2 linked regions of the Xanthobacter dioxanivorans genome follow. The protein of the gene in region 1 interacts with the protein of each later gene in a pairwise test. Links are inferred from orthologs where the notes say so. Each region holds a gene or a part of one and is shown on either strand. Other genes may lie near its edges.

Region 1 (3,204 bases):
TCGAGAGCAACGGTCACACGTTCGAGGTGCTGATCCAGCTCGGCGCGGTGCTGGCCATCCTGACCGTCTATTTCCAGCGCTTTCTGCATGTGGCCCAGCAGCTGCCGACCAATCCGGGCGCGCGTCGCTTCGTTATCGGCATCCTCGTCGCCTTCCTGCCGGCGGCGGTGATCGGGGCGCTGGCCCACGGCTTCATCAAGAGCGTGCTGTTCGAGTCGCCCGCGCTCATCTGCGGTACGCTCATCTTCGGCGGCATCATCCTGCTCTTCATCGACAAGGTGGTGCCGGAGCCGCGCTACAATAACGCCATGGGCTTCCCGCCGCTGCTGGCGCTCAAGATCGGCTTCTTCCAGTGCCTTGCGATGATCCCCGGCATGTCGCGCTCGGGCTCGACCATCGTCGGCGCCATGCTCATGGGCGTGGACAAGCGGGCGGCGGCGGAATTCTCGTTCTTCCTCGCCTTGCCGACCATGTTCGGGGCGTTCGTCTACGATCTCTACAAGAACCGCAACAACCTCTCGTTTGATGACGGGCTGCTGATCGTCATCGGCTTCGTCGCCGCCTTCTGCGCAGCGGTACTGGTGGTGCGGACCCTGCTCGATTTCGTCGCCAAGCACGGCTACGCGCCGTTCGGCTGGTGGCGCATCGCGGTGGGCGTGGCCGGCCTGATCGGCCTCAAGCTGGTGGGCTGAAGGGGGTGGCCGGCGCCTTCAGAAGTCGGTGGCGATGCCGCCCACTTCCCAATCGCCGTAGCGCACCGGCTCGGGGCCGTCGCGGCCATTGATCTCCCTGGGGCGGTCCTTGACCGCGGCGTCGATGGCAGCCCGCCGGGCCTCGGCCTCGGCCAAGGCGCGCTTGGCCGCCTCGCTCAAGGGCCTGCGGGGACCGGGGGGACCCCCTGCGGGGGCGTCTTCATGAGCCATGGCGTTCTCCTTCACCACATCCGTCATCCTTCAAGGGCCTGCGGCACCCCGGGGAAGTCCATTCGATACACGACCTCGTCGGTCGTGACGGCTGTCCGGGTCCAGGACACCGTCCGTCACGTGCCGGAACGCGGATGCGGCGGCCGCGATTGCACTGCCGCCGATGAGGTCACGGCACGCGAACCTCCGCCAATCGGCACCGCTTTGCAACTCGCGCCGTCATCCGAGGAGCACGCAATCTTGCCGCTCGCCGCCAAGCATGGTAGCGGACGCCGCGCCCCGCACCTGGGGCGACCTGATTTGGTATTCAGATCTAACGGAGATGCGCATGGCCACGCAGAATGGCGGCCCCAATCCAAGTGCGGCGCCGTCGCTGAACGTGCTCGCGCAGTACACCAAGGACTTCTCCTTCGAGAATCCCAACGCGCCGAACTCGCTCGCGGCCCCGCCCAGCCAGCCGGACGTGAACATCCAGATCCACGTGAACGCCAAGCCGGGTGGCAATGGCGAGTTCGAGGTGGAGCTGAAGATCGAAGGCGGGGCGAACGTGAACGGCGAGACCCTGTTCGCGTTCGAGCTGGTCTATGCGGGCGTGTTCCGCATCCTCAACGTTCCCGAGCAGAGCCTGCAGCCGGTGGTGCTCATCGAGTGCCCGCGCATCCTCTTCCCCTTCGCCCGGCAGATCATCGCCGACGCGGTGCGCAACGGCGGCTTCCCGCCTCTGATGATCGATCCGGTGGATTTCGCGGCTCTCTATCAGCAGCGCATGCAGGCCGAGGCGCAGCGGTTCCAGGCCGGCCAGGCCTGAGACGGGCCTGCGGGCACCGAAGTTTTTTCGCCGCCGGACGCCCATAGCTCCGGCGGCGTTCTTTTTTCGGCCCGAGCACCGTGGCACGATCACCGGACGGGCGGGCATGGGAAGCGACGGCCTGTGAAACACTGAGCCACCGTGCCGGCGCCCCCGACCGGGCGCGCCGGGGCATCGGCGGCGGAACCGGCGGACGGCGATGAGATCCATTCGCTTCAAGCTCGCCGCCCTGACCGGCGCCGCGGCCTCGTTCGCCGTCCTCGCCGCCGTGGGGGTGCTGCTGGCGGTCGGGGCGGCGGATCGGGCGCTGGAGGCCGCGGTGGCGGCCCAGCAGCGGCTCGACCTCTTGACCGAAATCTCCGCCCGGTTCTCCGATTTCGGCCTCGCTGCGGTGGCCGATGCCGAGCATCCTTCCGCCGACCGCGGGCGCATGGACGATGCGCGCTCCCGCGTCTTCGCCCTGCTGGAGCGCGCCACCGTCCGCGCCGCTGCCGGAGCGGGCCCAGCCGGCGATGCGTCGGCCCAGGCACGCGAGCGCATGACCGCTCATCTGCGCGCCGATTTCATCGTTCTCGACCGGCAGATCGTCGAGGCCCGGACCGGCAGCGAGCTGCTGCGCGGCGACCGGGTGCGCGGCGCCTTCAACGGCTTCGCCGCCTCCGCTGGGCCCACCCTCTCCCTTCTGGTGGAAAGCGAGCGGCGGGCGGTGACGGTGGCGCGGGAGGAGGCGCTGGCCTTGTCCATGCGGCTGCGCATCGGGGCCGTGGTCGTCGCCGCCTTGGTGCTCGCGGCGGCGCTGGTGCTGCATCGGGCGCTCGCCCGCCCGTTGCTGGAGCGTCTGGCCGAGATCGACCGGGCGGCGGCCGCCATCGGCCATGGCGACCTTAACCGGCGCCTGTCCATCGGACCGCGCGACGAGCTGGGCGTCCTGATGGCGCGCTTCAATCGCATGGCGGCACGCCTTGCCCGCCGCGAGGCGAAGGTGGCGCAGGACCGGGCGATGCTGGAGCGCACCGTCGCCGAGCGCACCGCAGACCTGACGGATGCCAATGCGCGGCTCGGCGCCATCGATGCCTCGCGGCGGCGCTTCTTCGCCGACGTGAGCCACGAACTGCGTACGCCGCTGACCGTGATCATCGGCGAGTGCGACGTGACCCAGCGCGCCCCCGCGATTCCGGAGGATCTGAGCCGCTCGGTGCTCGCCACCATCCGCAAGCGGGCGGGCCGGCTCCATCGCCGGGTGGAGGACCTCCTGCGCGTCGCCCGCTCGGAAAGCGGCGAGATCGACCTCATCTTCCAGGACGTGCCGCTGGCGCCGCTGCTGGCGGAGGCAGTCGCCTCCTTCGAAGTCGCGGCCCGCCGGCAGAATGTGGCGCTGCGGCTCGATGCGGGGGCCGACGAGGTGGTGGTGCACGCCGATCGCGAATGGCTGCGGCAGGTGGTGGAGGGCCTCATCGACAACGCCTTGCGCCA
Region 2 (3,685 bases), 1.4 Mb from region 1 along the record:
GTGTCCATTGTGCTGGTGGGGATCATCTACGCGCTGCTGCTCCGGCACGTGTGGAACCCCACGGGCTGGCAGGCGGTGGCGGACCACCTGCTGCATGAGGCGACGCCGCTGCTGTTCCTTGCGACCTGGGGCCTGTCACGCCACGGCAGCCTCGCCGTCCGCGACGCCCTGTGGGCGATGGCGCCGCCGATCCTCTACCTCGCCTATGCCCTGGCGCGGGGCGAGGCGGACGGATGGTACGCCTACTGGTTCCTCGATCCGGCCAAGCTCGGGGACGGGCGCATGGCCCTCAACACGGTGCTGCTCGCCGCGGCGTTCCTCGCGACGGCCCTGCTTTTCCTCGGCATCGACAGGCTGCTCGCCCGCCGCATCGCCCGCTGAGCGGCGCGCCCGGGCGGGACGGCTCCCGCCCCCAAGACCCGAAAAGACCCGGCGCTTCAGGCGAAGCGGCCGTGGCAGTGCTTGTATTTCTTGCCCGAGCCGCAGGGGCAGGCCTCGTTGCGGCCCACCTTCCCCCAGCTGGAGGGATCGTTCGGATCACGCTCCACCACCGCCACGTCGCCCGAGAGCAGGGGCTGGGGCCGGCTGCCGATGGACGCACCAGCGAACGCGATCTCGTCCTCGCCGGTGAAGGGGTCGGCGTGGTGGGCTTCCATGGGCGGAAGCTCCTCCGTCGCCGGCGGCTGGGTGACGATCTCCACCCGCATGAGCTGGGCGGTGACGATCTCGCGCAGCCGGTTGAGCAAGGCGGAGAAGAGGTTGAAGGCCTCGGACTTGTATTCGTTGAGCGGGTCGCGCTGGGCGTAGCCGCGCAGCCCCACCACCTGCCGCAGGTGGTCGAGCATGGCGATATGCTCGCGCCAGAGGTGATCGAGGGTCTGCAGCAGGATGGACTTTTCCACATAGCGCATGATGTCCGGCCCGTACTGGGCGGCCTTGGCCGCCATCAGCTCGTCGGCCAGGCGAATGACGCGCTCGGTGACCTCGGGGCCGGCGATGCCCTCCTCTTTCGCCCATTCCTTCACGGGCAGTTCGAGGGCGAGCACCTCCTTCAGCGCCGCGTCGAGGCCGTCCACGTCCCACTGCTCGGGATAGGCGTTCTCGGGGATGTGCTTGGCCACCATCTCGGTGATGAGGGCGTGGCGCATGTCCTCGACGGTCTCGGCGACGTCGCCGTCATTCATCAGTTCGAGGCGCTGCTCGAACACCACCTTGCGCTGGTCGTTCAGCACGTCGTCGTACTTGAGCAGGTTCTTGCGCATGTCGTAGTTGCGCGCTTCCACCTTCTGCTGCGCCTTCTCCAGCGCCTTGTTGATCCAGGGGTGGATGATGGCCTCGCCTTCCTTCAGGCCGAGGCGCTGCAGCATGCCATCGAGCCTGTCCGACCCGAAGATGCGCATCAGGTCGTCTTCCAGGGAGAGGAAGAACTTGGAATGGCCGGGGTCGCCCTGGCGGCCGGAGCGGCCGCGCAGCTGGTTGTCGATGCGCCGGCTCTCGTGCCGCTCGGTGCCGAGCACGTAGAGGCCGCCGGCGGCCAGCGCCTTCTGCTTCAGCGCTTCCACCTCGGCGCGGATCTTCGCTTCGGCGGCGGCGCGCTCCTCGCCTTCCGGCAGGTCCTTCAGCTCGATGTCGATGCGCATGTCGGCGGAGCCGCCGAGCTTGATGTCGGTGCCGCGGCCGGCCATGTTGGTGGCGATGGTGATCGCCCCCGGCACGCCGGCCTGGGAGACGATGTAGGCCTCCTGCTCGTGATAGCGCGCGTTCAGCACCGCGAAGGCCTTCACAGCGCTGTCATTGCTGAGGAGCTCGCGGCCGGAGAAGGCCTCCGGGTCGGAGAAGTCCTTCTGCTTGAAGTCGGCCTGCTTGAGCAGTTCCGCCAGCAGCTCCGATTTCTCGATGGAGGTGGTGCCCACCAGCACCGGCTGGTCGCGCGCGGCGCATTCCTTGATCAGCTCGATGATGGCGGCGTACTTCTCGCCCGCGGTGCGGTAGACCTCGTCGTCGTCGTCGGTACGGGAGATCGCCACGTTGGTGGGGATCTCCACCACCTCGAGCTTGTAGATGTCGGAGAACTCCGCCGCCTCGGTGTTGGCGGTTCCGGTCATGCCCGACAGCTTGTCGTAGAGGCGGAAATAGTTCTGGAAGGTGATGGAGGCCAGCGTCTGGTTCTCGGGCTGGACCTGCACCCGCTCCTTGGCTTCCAGGGCCTGGTGCAGGCCTTCCGAATAGCGCCGGCCGGGCATCATGCGGCCGGTGAACTCGTCGATGATCACCACTTCGCCGTTGCGGACGATATAGTCCTTGTCGCGCTGGAAGAGGGTGTGGGCGCGCAGGGCCTGGTTCACATGGTGGACCACCGAGACATTCTCGATGTCGTAGAGGCTCTCGGACTTGAGCAGCCCCGCCTCGGTCAGCATCTGCTCCATCTTCTCCATGCCCGCTTCCGTCATGGTGACGGTGCGCTGCTTCTCGTCGACCTCGTAGTCTTCTTTGGCGAGGCGCGGGATGTAGGCGTCGATGGTGTTGTAGAAGTCGGAGCGGTCGTCGAGCGGGCCGGAGATGATGAGGGGCGTGCGCGCCTCGTCGATGAGGATGGAGTCCACCTCGTCGACGATGGCGTAGAAGTGCGGGCGCTGCACCATGTGGGCGCGCTCGTACTTCATGTTGTCGCGCAGATAGTCGAAGCCGAGCTCGTTGTTGGTGGCGTAGGTCACGTCGCTGGCGTAGGCGACGCGGCGCTCGTCGTCGTCGAGGCCGTGGACGATGATGCCGGTGGTGAGGCCGAGGAAGCGGTAGAGGCGGCCCATCCACTCGGCGTCGCGCTTGGCGAGGTAGTCGTTCACCGTCACCACGTGCACGCCCTTGCCGGCCAGGGCATTGAGGTAGACGGGAAGGGTGGCGACCAGGGTCTTGCCCTCGCCGGTCTTCATCTCGGCGATGCCGCCCTCGTGCAGCACCATGCCGCCGATGAGCTGCACGTCGAACGGCCGCATGCCCAGCGCGCGCTTGGCGCCCTCGCGCACGGTGGCGAAGGCCGGCACCAGAAGGTCGTCCAGCGTCTTGCCTTCGGCGATCTGGCGGCGGAAGTCGTCGGTCCGGGCCCGGAGCGCCTCGTCGGAAAGCGCCTCCAACTCCGGCTCCAGTGCGTTGATGGCCTGAACGCGGGGACGGTATCCCTTCACCCGGCGATCGTTCGCGGAGCCGAAGAGCTTGCGGGCAAGTCCACCTAACATGGGTTGTGTCTCTGTTCCGATCCGTCAGGTCTCAAGGAGGGCGGAGACGGGCCGCCGGACCCTCCGGTCAATGATGCGCCTTTGGACAACCGCAATGCGGCGTCAGCAAGTCCGCAGGGCGCGCGCAGGCGGGTGCAGCGACAAAGCGCGCAGCCGCTTTCGCGCGTCCCTTCGGGGGCAGCGTACCAGCGGGACACTTATGAACGGGTCGGGGCAATGTCAATGCGAGGTCGGGCGATCCGGGTGCCGTGCGCCGCGCGGGGGAGGGCGGCCGCGGCCCGTCGCGCCCCTGCCGGTGCTCATCTCCCCTCCCGGCTCGCCCGCCGTCGCGCGCTCGGACCGGAGGCGCATCCGCGCTGCTTTGACAAAGCGTTGCTGCCTTGCACAGGCCGCGGCAAATCCGGCCGGCACGCGGGACCCGGCCCATTCCTCTCATGGACACGTCTGGACCC

What was found.
Region 2: the proteins of secB (region 1) and secA interact in binary tests that used the Escherichia coli proteins (3 or more experiments, as listed by UniProt). The link is inferred for Xanthobacter dioxanivorans from one-to-one orthologs.

Annotation. Positions count from the first base shown.
Region 1 is NZ_CP063362.1:1,602,727-1,605,930, reverse strand. The notes cover bases 100-2,991. They hold secB (protein-export chaperone SecB), read left to right. Parts: upstream 100-1,251; coding sequence 1,252-1,731; downstream 1,732-2,991. Other genes in these bases: EZH22_RS07605 (sensor histidine kinase), read left to right, coding at 1,931-2,991; EZH22_RS07615 (DUF1674 domain-containing protein), read right to left, coding at 711-923; EZH22_RS07620 (undecaprenyl-diphosphate phosphatase), read left to right, coding at 100-692. Also shown: more of EZH22_RS07620, read left to right, coding at 1-99; more of EZH22_RS07605, read left to right, coding at 2,992-3,204. UniProt on the Escherichia coli protein: One of the proteins required for the normal export of some preproteins out of the cell cytoplasm. It is a molecular chaperone that binds to a subset of precursor proteins, maintaining them in a translocation-competent state.
Region 2 is NZ_CP063362.1:2,952,990-2,956,674, forward strand. What follows is about bases 238-3,610. They hold secA (preprotein translocase subunit SecA), read right to left. Parts: upstream 3,234-3,610; coding sequence 438-3,233; downstream 238-437. Other genes in these bases: EZH22_RS13845 (Pr6Pr family membrane protein), read left to right, coding at 238-381. In the rest of the region: more of EZH22_RS13845, read left to right, coding at 1-237. UniProt on the Escherichia coli protein: Required for protein export, interacts with the SecYEG preprotein conducting channel.